4 regions of the Pseudoalteromonas sp. 1181_04 genome follow, and region 1 is predicted to be linked to each of the others. Evidence: predicted binding sites of a transcription regulator. Region 1 holds the regulator's gene; each other region holds the start of a gene.

Region 1 (3,219 bases):
AGTAATACTTTTTCTTGCTTGATAGCTAAATCCAGTGGCAAAGAGTCCAAAGATAATGGGTGTAAGCGGCGAGTTTCAGAAAAACGTTTGATCAGGGTTTGATCATCACTGTCTAAATAAAATAGCGTCGGATTTGCAAAACCAGGCAAGTATTCAAGAATATCGTTAAATTCTTCCTGCTCTTTCGGTAAATTACGGACATCAATACTGACGGCAATTTTGTCATAATTATCAGAGACACTGCGCACTAATGAAGGTAATAAGTTTACCGGAATATTATCTACACAATAATAGCCAAGATCTTCTACTACACGCAGAGCAACAGATTTACCTGAGCCAGAACGCCCACTGATGATGATTAACTCCATGTAAATTCTCCTTCATTTGGCTACGATTGCGCAGCAATTACGTGATACAAATCTTGGTCTGTTTTTGCGCTACGTAGTTGTTTACAAAAATCTTTGTCGTTGAGTTTATCAGCAATTGTGGCTAACGTCTTCAAATGAAGTTGGCTATCACCATCTGGCACGATGAGAGCTACAAATATATCAACTGGGCGATTATCTATCGCATCAAAATCAATCGGTGATTCACTCACTATAATTATTGCTAGCGGGTTTTCAACACCACTCATACGGCCATGAGGAATAGCAATACCACGACCAATACCCGTACTACCTAGTTTTTCTCTCGACAGTAGTGCGTTGAGGATTTCTTGTTGTGATAGCTGAGGAAGTTGTTCATGAGCCAATTGGCTGATAAATTCAATGATCCGTTTTTTGCTATTAAAAAGGACCGCAGCTTTACTGCAGTCCTGGCAAATAAGTGAGCTTAATTTCATAGTGTTAGTGTCGAGCGTGCTTCTCTTTGTGTTTAATTACCTGACGGTCAAGTTTGTCGATTAGTCCGTCAATGGCTGCATACATGTCTTGGTGCTCAGTTGAGGCAAATAATTCAGCGCCACTGACATGTAATGTGGCTTCTGCTTTTTGGCTTAGCTTTTCTACATCAAGAATGACATGGACATTATTGATATGATCAAAATGCCTTTCAAGCTTGGCAAACTTATTGTTTACATAGTCTCTTAATGAATCAGTAATTTCTACATGACGACCAGTTAAATTTAGTTGCATAAGCATTTTCCTCTTGTGATTTTACGCCTTAAATCAAACTTTTACGTTGATTTGACGGTGGAATAGCCAGCGACTCGCGGTATTTTGCAATAGTCCGTCTAGCTACTTTGATACCTTGCTCTGCCAATATATCTGCAATCTTACTATCACTCAATGGTTTCGCTGAGTTTTCTGCACTGATCAATTTTCTGATCAATGCTCGAATGGCTGTCGATGAGCATTCGCCGCCGTTCTCAGTACTTACATGGCTCGAGAAAAAATATTTTAACTCAAATATACCACGAGGGGTATGCATGTATTTTTGGGTGGTTACACGAGAAATTGTTGATTCGTGCATCTCAACCATTTCGGCAACGTCGTTTAGTACCATAGGGCGCATGGCCTCAGGGCCATGCTCAAAGAATCCTTGCTGCTGTTTAACAATGCAGTTGGTTACTTTGAGTAACGTCTCGTTACGACTTTCTAGGCTTTTAATAAACCATTTAGCTTCTTGCAAATGCGAACGTATAAATTGGCTGTCAGTGCTTGATTTTACTGAGCGTGACATTGCCGCATATTGGCTGTTCACTCTAATTTTTGGCATGCTGTCTGGATTAAGTTCAACCACCCAGCGACCTTTAATTTTTTTCACCGAAACATCAGGAATAACATACTCTGATTCTTCGCGTACTATGGTATCCGCAGGCTTTGGGTTAAGGCTGTGGATCAATGTCATTACTTCTTTCAGCTCATCTTCTTTAAGCTTAGTCTTTTTCATCAAAGTGCGATAGTCACGACTAGCTAATAAATCGATATGATCAGTTAAAATCATTTTAGTCTCGCTAATCCAAGGAGTTGCAGGATCAAATTGATTTAATTGAATACATAAACATTCTTGTAGGCTGCGCGCAGCAATACCAACAGGGTCAAATAACTGAATGCGTTTTAACACTGCTTGCACTTCGTCTAGTTCGATTTCTTCTTCGTTATTACCTTGATTTAAGCTCTCTGCGATGTCTTCGCAGCTCAAGGTTAAAATACCTGAATCGTCAACAGCTTCAACAATCGCAATGGCAATAGCTTCATCGGTTGGACTAAAAGGTGTGAGCTGTAATTGCCACATCAGATATTCGTGCAGGGTTTCAGTTGAGGCACCTTGATAAATTGACTCATCTTCAGGCATTGGCCCAGATGACGTATTTGGCGCAGCACTCATGTATTCGTCCCAGGTGACGTCCATAGCCATTTCGTCACTTAAGGTCTCTTTACTTAATGCTTCGCTACTTTCTTGTTCATATTCGCTGGGCTTGTCGTCCGCTGATGCGCTAACGGTTAAGTCATCGTTATCTTGTTTTTGTTCGTTTTTACCAGCCGTGTCGTCTGAGTATTCATGTTCTTCTAGCTCTAACAATGGATTGCTGTCGAGCGCTTCTTGAATTTCTTGCTGGAGATCCAATGTACTGAGTTGCAATAAGCGAATTGCTTGTTGCAGCTGTGGTGTCATTGTAAGTTGCTGGCCCATGCGCAGCTGGAGTGATTGCCTCATGTATCTCTAACAATCCTTTTATTGTTATCATCGTTAAGTCTAGCAGATACTTAGCCGAGCGTGGCTTTATAGCCTAAATTGCTCGCCCAGGTAAACATCGCGGACTGTTTGGTCGGCGAGTACATGCTCAGGGGTACCTGATGCAATTAACTCCCCATGAGAAACTATGTAGGCTTTTTCACAAACATCAAGGGTTTCTCGTACATTGTGGTCGGTAATAAGCACGCCAATACCACGGTTTTTAAGGTGTTCAATAATCTTCTTTATATCTAACACTGAAATAGGATCAACGCCAGCAAAAGGCTCATCAAGTAAGATAAATTTTGGGTTTGCGGCTAAAGCGCGTGCAATTTCAACTCGACGACGTTCACCGCCAGATAATGCCATACCTTGGCTGTCGCGGATATGTTGAATGCTAAACTCATCAAGTAAGCTGTCGAGCGCTTCTTCTCTGGCTTGTTTATTCAGCTCTTTACGAGTTTCTAAAATAGCCATCAGGTTTTGATAAACAGTTAATTTACGGAAGATGGATGATTCTTGTGGCAGGTAGCCAATCCCTAA
Region 2 (3,219 bases), on a different contig from region 1:
ACACCATCTTCCATTTCGGCATCAAAATATTGTGCGCCTACTACAAAATAGTGGTTATCTATATTTGATTCAAACTTAGTATCAATAATTAAGTTATCAAGTTTTAGTGTACGCATTGGGCGTGGTAAAAAAGTCTCATCAAGTTGAGCGTAAATTGCATCCGTTAGTTCTGGCTTGTCGATGCCTTGATCCTGTACTGCTTGGTCCCAAATGGCCTGCACACCTAAACGCTCTTGTACATTAAGAGGTAATGAGCGACCAAAGTTTTCACTGCTGCTTTGGGTAATGCTGCTGGTAAGCGTACCAACATCGTATCGACCAACATGTGCAAATACAAATTGCTCACGTTCAACACGTTGATATGGAGTATAACCAACGCGTGGCTGTACAATGCCTTTGCTAACACGCCATAAACTGACTGGGCTATCTAACGTACCCGTTTGACCTTCGGTGTTATCGTAACGCTGTTTGGCTATGTCGTACTCAAAGGTAATTTCATTCTGATTATTGATCAGGTAGTTTATTGTTGCGCCGGCATTCCAGTTACGTGCTGCAACGATTTTTTTATCGCCAAAGCTACCATCATCAACCCACATGCTGCCATCTGGAAGTGGTAAACTTTCGCTGTAAGTTGGCTCACTTTCTTGACGGTCATAAAAACTACCACGGATCCCGTAAGTTAATCCCTCAACGCCGCTTGGGCCGGTCAAATATATATCGACTTTATTATCGTTACCGTATTGATCGTCTTGTTGGATATTACTGCTTACCGTGACGCTACCATGGGTGCTATCAAGATTTTTACGAGTGATAATATTGATTACACCACCGATTGCATCAGCGCCATATAAAGTGGACATTGGGCCACGAACGACTTCAATTCGCTCGATAGCCTCAAGTGGCGGCATATACATAAATTGGCTGTTACCAAAGTTGTTTGGGCCTATATTACCTACATCACTTTGACGGCGGCCATCAATAAGCACTAGAGTATAGCTTGCGGGTAAACCACGCATGGTAATACTAATATTACCGTTTTTATCTTGTCCGGCACCAACATCGATACCTTCGATATCACGAAGCGCATCAGCAAGGCTAGTAAATGGCTTATTTTGTAGATCTTCGCGAGAGACAACCGAGACACTTGCAGGTGCATCTATTAATTTTTGCTCATAACCAGAAGCGGTGACAACCATCACTTCCATATTTTCAGCTGTGTCATCATCAGCAATAAGTGTTGTTGATGTTAATAATGCACTGATCAGTGAGGCCAGATAAAGCGGGCGGGATTTCATTGTACTTCCTTCATGACAAGAATAAAGATTATTAATCTAATAAGCAACCAAGGTAGGTATGATAACAATTATCAGTTGTATGTTCAATTGCGAAATATTTACATTCAATGAATGATTTTCATATTAAATAAAGGTGGGGATGGAGCATGAGCATTAAAAAACCCAGCGTTTGATGCCGGGCTTAGTTAATTTAAGAGTGTTTGCTTAGCCAAGTATTGACCGTGTTAGAGGTGCCTAATAAATGCAAATGGTATAGAGTTGTTGCTATTTAGAGAGCTTTATAAATTAAAGCGGGCACATATAGCAGTTAACTCATCGCATCATTATACTTTTCGGCTAGACTTTCTTTTTGACTTTCGGTTAGCGCTTTACCGGCTAGTTGAAATACTTCATGCTCTTCTTCAGCCAGATGATGATGTACAAGATGATGTAATTTTTTAGCGGTCACAAGCCACACTGGTGAGCTCATATCAGTTTCTTCAAGTTGCTCAATCAATTCATCAAGTTCATGATGCTCTGCAATACTATGACGGGCTTTTTCATGGGTTAAATCATCAAACATCAAAGGATTATAGAAATAACGCTCTTCAAATTTAGCATGTTCTACTAACTCATGTTTTAAATTATCCATAAGAGACTGTCTATTCGGTGACTCCCCCTGGGTTTTTATCAGCGCATCGACAAGCGAACGTTGTTTGTCGTGATCATTACGAAGTGCTTCAAAAATATTCATGGGTTTTCCTTGCTTTACTCATTAATTACAATGAATATTGCAAGACAGAAGCCAACTTTTAAGTTGTTGTAATATATTGATTTAATTTTTTATATTTGAGCTTGTTAAGGTGTTTTCTTGTAAAAATTACCGAGTTAGGTCTTTATATTACATCCATATTCATTGTTATTTAAAAGCAAAAAGGCCAACACGAATGTTGGCCTAAAAGCGTATTTAACACAAAATAATAGGATTATTTATTGGCGTCTTTTACCGCTTTTAACTTGCCTGCATGGTCAATCTCGAATGCTGGCATGTCTTTTTTGCCGTCAATTAAATAGTTATCCATCCAACGCATTAAACGTAAACTGTAATCATATTGCGCGGCTACTTTACGGTTACCATGACCTTCGCCAGGATAGTATACAAGGCGTACATCTTTGCCTTGTACTTTCATATAACGGTACAGTTCCATTGATTGTGCAGGGTGTACGCGAGGATCATCTTTACCATGCATGATCAGTAATGGTGTTTTAGACTGGCCTGCCCAGTAAATAGGGCTGCGCTCTAAATACCACTGCCATTTATCCCATGGGTATGAACGTGCATGCACAAGATTCATTTCGTTAGAAATATCAGTAGTTCCAAATTTAGATAGTTGGTTGGTAACACCTACAAACATCACGCTCGCAGCAAAGTGTTCAGTCAATTTTGTTGCGGCCCATGCTGATGCATAACCACCATAAGAGCCACCCGTAATACCAACACGTTTAGTATCAACTAAGCCCATTTCAACAAGATGCTGTTTAAAGTCAATTAAATCGTCAAACTCTTTACCTGCATAGTCGTTTTGACCAAGCTTTGAATAATCAACGCCTTTACCTGTAGAGCCACGGTAATTTGGGTAAAATACTGCATAACCACGTGCTGCTCCCATTTGACCTGGACGCGAGTAGTTTGTTACCCAACCGTCTTTGTCATGGCTTTCAGGGCCACCGTGCACTGACATGATCAATGGATAGCGCGTGCCTTTTTCATAATCTAATGGGTAGACTAATACGCCATCAATCTCAACACCGTCGCGAGCCTTAAGTGAAATAGTTTCTTGCTTAGCAAAACGTTTGTCATTCAACCAGTTGTTTGAATCCGTTAAACGTTGTGCTTTAGAACCACGAATAATGAATACTTCATTTGGGTGCTTTGCAGTGTTTG
Region 3 (3,219 bases), on a different contig from region 1:
GCAAGCTATGGTGCTACTTAAAAAAGACAGCTTTTCGCTGGTCGTGAGCGATGTGCAAATGGGCGCGATGAGTGGTCTTGATTTACTGCGCAGCATAAATCTTAATTACCCTGATCTACCGGTTTTAATGATGACAGCGTATGCGACTATTGATGATGCTGTTGAGGCTATGCGGTTAGGGGCAATTGACTATATGGCCAAACCGTTTGCGCCCGAAGTGCTACTTAATATGGTAAGCCGCTATCTACCTGAGCCAGAAAAAGAAACTGATGGCCCGATTGTCGCCGATCCGAGTAGCATTCAGCTATTAGAACTTGCAAGTCGGGTTGCTAAATCGGATGCCAGTGTGATGGTGCTTGGTCCTAGTGGCTCAGGTAAAGAAGTACTCGCACGCTTTATCCATGATAAATCAGATCGCGCAGAGCAGCCATTCGTCGCAATAAACTGTGCTGCGATCCCTGAAAATATGCTCGAAGCTACATTATTTGGCTACGAGAAAGGCGCGTTTACTGGTGCGATTCAAGCTTGTCCGGGTAAATTTGAGCAAGCACAAGGTGGCACAATTTTACTTGATGAAATCACTGAGATAGATTTAGGCCTACAGGCTAAGTTACTACGTGTATTACAAGAACGCGAAGTTGAACGTTTAGGTGGTCGCAAAACTATTAAGCTAGATGTGCGTATTTTGGCTACCAGTAACCGTGATTTAAAAGAGGCTGTGGCTAAGCACCAGTTTAGAGAAGATTTATATTATCGGTTAAATGTATTTCCGTTGATGTGGCGTCCACTTTGTCAACGTCCAGGCGATATTGTCGTGTTGGCAAAGCATTTAATTGAACGTCATCTCAATAAAAGCAAAGAGCCTATCGCTGTACTTAGCGAACCGGCAGAGAAAAAATTATTAGCTCATACTTGGCCAGGTAATGTGCGTGAACTGGATAATGTGATCCAGCGTGCGTTGATATTACGCCACGGTGATATGATTGACGAAAGTGCTATTTTTATTGAAAATTTAACCCAGACTCCTCTAACTGCGGCTTTATCAGCAAGTTTAGTGCCGGTTAATTCAGCACCAGAAAACACTACTTCGGCGGTTACAAGTTCACCAACTAATGATGCTTATTATGATCTGCAAGCGCCAGCAATAAAAGCGACAGCAGAACGCAATCAGCTGCGTGAAGAATTACCAAGCTTGGATTCGGGAAGTTACAAAGATGAACTTAAAGATAAAGAGCATAGAATTATTTTAGAGACCCTAAATCGTTGTCAAGGCAAGCGTAAAGATGTAGCTGAAACATTAGGGATCAGCCCACGAACATTACGTTATAAATTGGCACAAATGCGTGATTTGGGGATCACCTTACCTGCTTAAGCCTCTATAATTTTTGTTTTCCTTCACTATTTAATTTACGCTCAGCCTTGCTGGGCGTAAACTTGTCAAAACTCTGACAACAAAAACACATCTCAAGCTATTGATATTAATTAATTTATTAGTTGGCATGCTTTATGCTTTATTAAGTTATTAGTAAACTGCATCGTCAGAGACAATTATGAAAATTCAAAACAGCGCATTATTTCAAGAAATGCAATCTATGGCTCTCGAAGCTGGTCGTAGTAATCAAGTAAACAAATTACCGACGCAGGCGCAGCCTACTTCGAGCGCCCAATTTGGCGATTTGTTAAGTGATGCACTCAATACCGTGAATGGCCTTCAAGCTGATGCAAAACAAAAAGTCGTAGCGGTTGAAATGGGCGACCGAAATGTGTCATTAGCGGATGCGATGATCGCATCACAAAAATCATCGGTTGCCTTTGAAGCCACTGTACAAGTTCGTAACAAACTTGTAGAAGCCTATAAAGAAATCATGAACATGCCTGTTTAACTAGGTAGTGGAGAATTATTGTGGCGCAATCTAATCAATCAACAGATCTTGCTTTGGCCGGCGGCGGTATCGACCAAACTGATAATGACGATCAACAAGAACAAAAGTCAGGCTATTTAAGTGCATTAAACGGCGTTGATGTATTACGTCAGGTCACTTTAATTATTGCATTAGCGATTTGTTTAGCGATCGCTATTTTTGTGATTATTTGGGCACGTCAACCAGATATGCGTCCACTTGGAAAAATGCCAACGGAAGAGCTAATTCAAACGCTCGATTTTTTAGATGCACAAAAAATTGACTATCAACTTGATGGCAATGTGGTTTCTGTTCCTGAAAATGAATATCAAAATATTAAATTGTTAATGACCCGCGAAGGTATTGAGCAAGCGCCGAACTCGGGTACTGATATTATCATGCAAGATATGGGTTTTGGTGTTAGTCAGCGTTTAGAGCGTGAACGTTTAAAGCACGGTCGTGAACAACAACTTGCGCGCACGATCGAGGAACTACAAAATGTCACGCGTGCTAAAGTATTATTGGCAATCCCGAAAGAAAATGTTTTTGCTCGTCGTGAGAAAAAACCATCCGCAACAGTTGTATTAACTTTAAAACGTGGTCGTATGCTCGGTAGTGAAGAAGTGGACGCCATTGTTGATATTATTGGTTCAGCAGTGCAAGGTTTAGAGCCGTCACGAGTAACTGTAACAGACCAAAATGGCCGATTACTTAATTCAGGATCGCAAAGTGCGTTAGCTGCTCGCTCACGTAAAGAATACGATATTGAACGTAAACGTGAACAAGAATATCTAGATAAAATAGATGGTATCTTAATGCCAGTTATTGGCATGGGTAACTACACTGCACAAGTCGATTTAAGTATGGACTTTAGCGCGATTGAAGAAACTCAAAAACGCTACAACCCTGATTTACCAGCGGTACGCAGCGAAACCACTTTTGAAGAAAACAACATCGGCGGGTTAGCTATCGGTATTCCTGGCGCGCTGACAAATCAGCCCCCAGTGGATTCGAATATTCCTGAAGTTGCCGGTCAAGGTGGTGCAGGCTCTGGTTCATCACCCAGTCGCACTCATAAAGAGGCGACACGTAACTATGAACTTGATACTACTATTTCCCATACACGTCAGCAAAGTGGTGTTATTCGTCGAATTAGTGTGTCTGTGGCAGTCGATTATGTGGCAAAAGTGGGTGAAAATGGTGAAACGACTATGGAGCCTCGCTCAGTTGAAGCACTGTCAAATATTCGTCGTTTACTGCAAGGTGGTGTGGGTTTTGACTTACAGCGTGGTGATGCATTAGAAGTAGTGACAGTACC
Region 4 (3,219 bases), on a different contig from region 1:
AACAACAAGCGATCCCTGAAGCGCTGCAAGGCCGTGATATTTTAGCCTCCGCACCAACCGGTACTGGTAAAACAGCGGCATTTTTGATCCCGGCGATTCAATACTTACTTGATTTCCCGCGTCGCGAGCCTGGTTTTGCCCGTGTTTTGATCATGACTCCAACGCGCGAGTTAGCTTATCAAATTCATGAACAGTGTGAACTACTTGCTAAAGGCACTAACCTTAAAATTGGTGTTGTTACTGGCGGTATTAACTACGGTACGCATAAAGAAATTTTTGAAAAAAATAACGATATATTAATCGCCACACCAGGGCGATTAATGGAATATTTAGAAACCGAAAACTTTCATGCCGAAAACGTCGAGATGCTTATTTTAGACGAAGCAGACCGCATGTTAGACATGGGCTTTCGTAAAGAAATGATGCGTATTTGTGAAGAAGCAAAAAATCGTCGTCAGTGCTTTTTATTCTCAGCCACTCTTGAAGGCGATAGCGTTGAACGATTTGCAGAGCAAATTTTAAAAGATCCAGCCCTATTAGAAGCTGAATCTTCACGTAAAGAAAAAGCTAAAATCCACCAATGGGTACACATTGCTGATGATTACAACCATAAATTAGCAATGTTGGTTGAAATACTAAACAGTGAAGACTTAAGCAAAGCTATTGTGTTTGTTAAAACCCGTGACCGCCTAGAAACATTAGTCGGCGAGCTGACCAATGCTGGGGTTCGCGCAGCCTGGTTACGTGGCGAGATGCCACAAGACAAACGCATGAAGGCAATGGAAAATTTCCACAGTGGCCGTACAAGAATATTAGTTGCGACTGATGTTGCCGCCCGCGGTATTGATGTGGCTGATATTAGTCATGTGATCAACTTTGATATGCCACGCACAGCAGACGTGTATGTTCACCGTATTGGCCGCACTGCTCGCGCAGGTAAGAAAGGCATTGCAATTTCGTTAGTAGAAGCCCATGACATTGCAGTATTAGCAAAAATTGAACGCTACATTGAGCTGCGCCTTAAACGCCGTGTTGTTAAAGGATTTGAGCCGCGTCATAAAGAAGCTAAAGCGCCAATCAAAAAACATAAAGATCCGGTAAAAATCAAAGCCCGTAAAAAGGCCAAAGCTAAAGCCAAGAAAAAGAAATAATTCATCTGCTTTAACGCCACATAAAAAGCCGAGACTTATCATAGTCTCGGCTTTTTACATTCAGTTTTACCTACTCGCAGTAAGTTATTAAACCCTCTCATAGCAGTCATGCAAATTAATTATCTTGTGTCCCCCATTTAGCTTGCTCATTACAAGCTTGCAGCTACGACCATCACTTAACAAAAAATATATTGCATCGCTATAGCTGCACTAAACAGCAACTACAAATCTAAATTAGTTAGCTAATCGCCGTACTTTTTACTCAGTTGAATGTAAAAAATTCCAAAAACATTACCCGAACTTAAAATACCACTTCAATTTCAATACGTTAAAGTTGGAATAAATATTGTAACAGTAAGCTTACTATTCACTAAACACATACAATAGATGTTATGAGGGAAATCATGGACCGCTTCAAATTAACTGTATCATTGGTATCACTTTGCTGTGTATTTTTACTCGCCTGCGCAACGCAAGTCAGTGCAGCCACTAGTACAATTATGATCAGCAGCGTTTCTCCTCAACCAACACTACAGCAGACTATAATTCATAAACTGCGTAGCAATCCAAACCTAAACCTCTCGCAACTGCGAGTACACGTTGATGGCAACAAAGTAGCCATTTATGGTCTAACCGAAACCGGCTTTGAACGCGCACTGGCACAAAAGTTTTTAGAAAACACCCAAGGAGTGGCAATTATTGAAAATAAAATGCAGGTGAGAGATTGAAGAGTTTAAAGCTGCTAGGCTAAAGATTAAAGAGTTAAAGCAACTGATTTTCTGGTGATTCAACTTAGGTTTACTTAAAACACAGAAAACGCAAATCTCCAGAACATGACTTACAAAGTAAAATCCCAGCTAAACGCATACTTATGGTTTAGCTGGGATTTATCTGTAATAAAATTAGAAATTGCGTATTTCTACCGTTGAATTATTAAACTCAAATTTATTAATTTTGCCGCATTGAGCAACATGATTAGTACTAGCATAAGGGGTGTTTGCTTGCGCGATATTGCCCTCCCAGCCCTGACCATTTTTAATAAACGCTTTTACCTCAAACCATCCATTAACCGCTTTGCTGCAATCCATATCAACATCAAGCAGCCAATAATGTTCACCCCAAATATTCAGTGGTGTAACACCAAAGCCATCATTAGCAACGGTTTTTTCTGCTCCCCAAGTTGCTGGCCAAATATTAGTTGTCCAATCGGTTGCGGTCCCTTGCGCCTCACTACTTTGGCCCGTTTCAATACCATACCAATCTAGGTAATTATCGTTTGCTTTCCAAGGACTGGTAGTGGCACTTTGCAAATTATTATGGCGAATTGGCATAGCACATTCAAAGTTGCTTGTTTGGCAGTTACGCCCAAGGTTTGTGTTTGCATAAACATGGTCAATTCCGCCGCGAATAAACATATCTTGGCCAGTTTGCGTTTGTGCGTTAATAAATATCACAGTTCGCTGCCAATCACTCTGAGGATCAGGGGTTGAGTTAGTGGTTAACTTGGCATTTTTATGAATAGCCATTGCATCCCACGCGGCTACATTTAAGTTTATAGTGCCATTTGCATTAACAGTAATAACTTCACCAGTACAACTTGTTGCATCATTACTCAGTGCTCCTTTTAGCACGTTACAGTATTGCCCTGGAGCCATATCTGTTTGCACGGTGGTATTGAGTGTTGAGCCTTCTTTATTAATGGCAACATGACCTGAACTTCCTCTACCAAAGGCTATTTGATTGTTAGTATTATCCCACCAATTGGTTGTTGCCCAGCTATCAGCCGTATTATTTCTAAAATCTACGCCACCTGCAATGTATGCCCAACGATGCTCACATTGCCAATTACTCGCAAAGCATTCTAAATTACCGTTGTTATGCACAGGTACGCTTGGACCACCAGCATCTGTGTCACCATGATAGTCGTAACTAGACATTACTTTTGGATAACCATACGGGTAAGCCAACATAAATACGTTTGCTAAGTCGTACAAGCGGCCATCTTCAAAGGTAATTACATTACCGGCACCACCATGACCGCGTTGATTATCATGATTATCTACAAATA

The links. Region 1 encodes sigma-54, which starts transcription at its own class of promoters, with help from an activator protein. Its sites were predicted from a motif close to GTTGGCACGNNNNTNGNNT; they were not measured.
Region 2: FW757_RS10520 (hemerythrin domain-containing protein) is a predicted target of sigma-54. The motif match lies at 2,066-2,084, and genes of this name have one in related genera.
Region 3: fliE (flagellar hook-basal body complex protein FliE) is a predicted target of sigma-54. The motif match lies at 1,494-1,512, and genes of this name have one in related genera.
Region 4: FW757_RS00090 (BON domain-containing protein) is a predicted target of sigma-54. The motif match lies at 1,485-1,503, and genes of this name have one in related genera.

Annotation. Positions count from the first base shown of each region.
Region 1 covers NZ_VXCS01000035.1:21,626-24,844, forward strand. The annotation lists gene rapZ (RNase adapter RapZ) at 1-368, opposite strand, end outside; gene ptsN (PTS IIA-like nitrogen regulatory protein PtsN) at 389-841, opposite strand; gene hpf (ribosome hibernation promoting factor) at 846-1,133, opposite strand; gene FW757_RS21085 (RNA polymerase factor sigma-54) at 1,162-2,658, opposite strand; gene lptB (LPS export ABC transporter ATP-binding protein) at 2,725-3,219, opposite strand, start outside.
Region 2 covers NZ_VXCS01000011.1:7,567-10,785, reverse strand. The annotation lists gene FW757_RS10525 (TonB-dependent receptor domain-containing protein) at 1-1,295, opposite strand, end outside; gene FW757_RS10520 (hemerythrin domain-containing protein) at 1,603-2,028, opposite strand; gene FW757_RS10515 (alpha/beta hydrolase family protein) at 2,261-3,219, opposite strand, start outside.
Region 3 covers NZ_VXCS01000020.1:84,763-87,981, reverse strand. The annotation lists gene FW757_RS16920 (sigma-54-dependent transcriptional regulator) at 1-1,372, shown strand, start outside; gene fliE (flagellar hook-basal body complex protein FliE) at 1,551-1,883, shown strand; gene fliF (flagellar basal-body MS-ring/collar protein FliF) at 1,904-3,219, shown strand, end outside.
Region 4 covers NZ_VXCS01000001.1:14,460-17,678, reverse strand. The annotation lists gene srmB (ATP-dependent RNA helicase SrmB) at 1-1,151, shown strand, start outside; gene FW757_RS00090 (BON domain-containing protein) at 1,556-1,879, shown strand; gene FW757_RS00085 (alpha-amylase) at 2,054-3,219, opposite strand, start outside.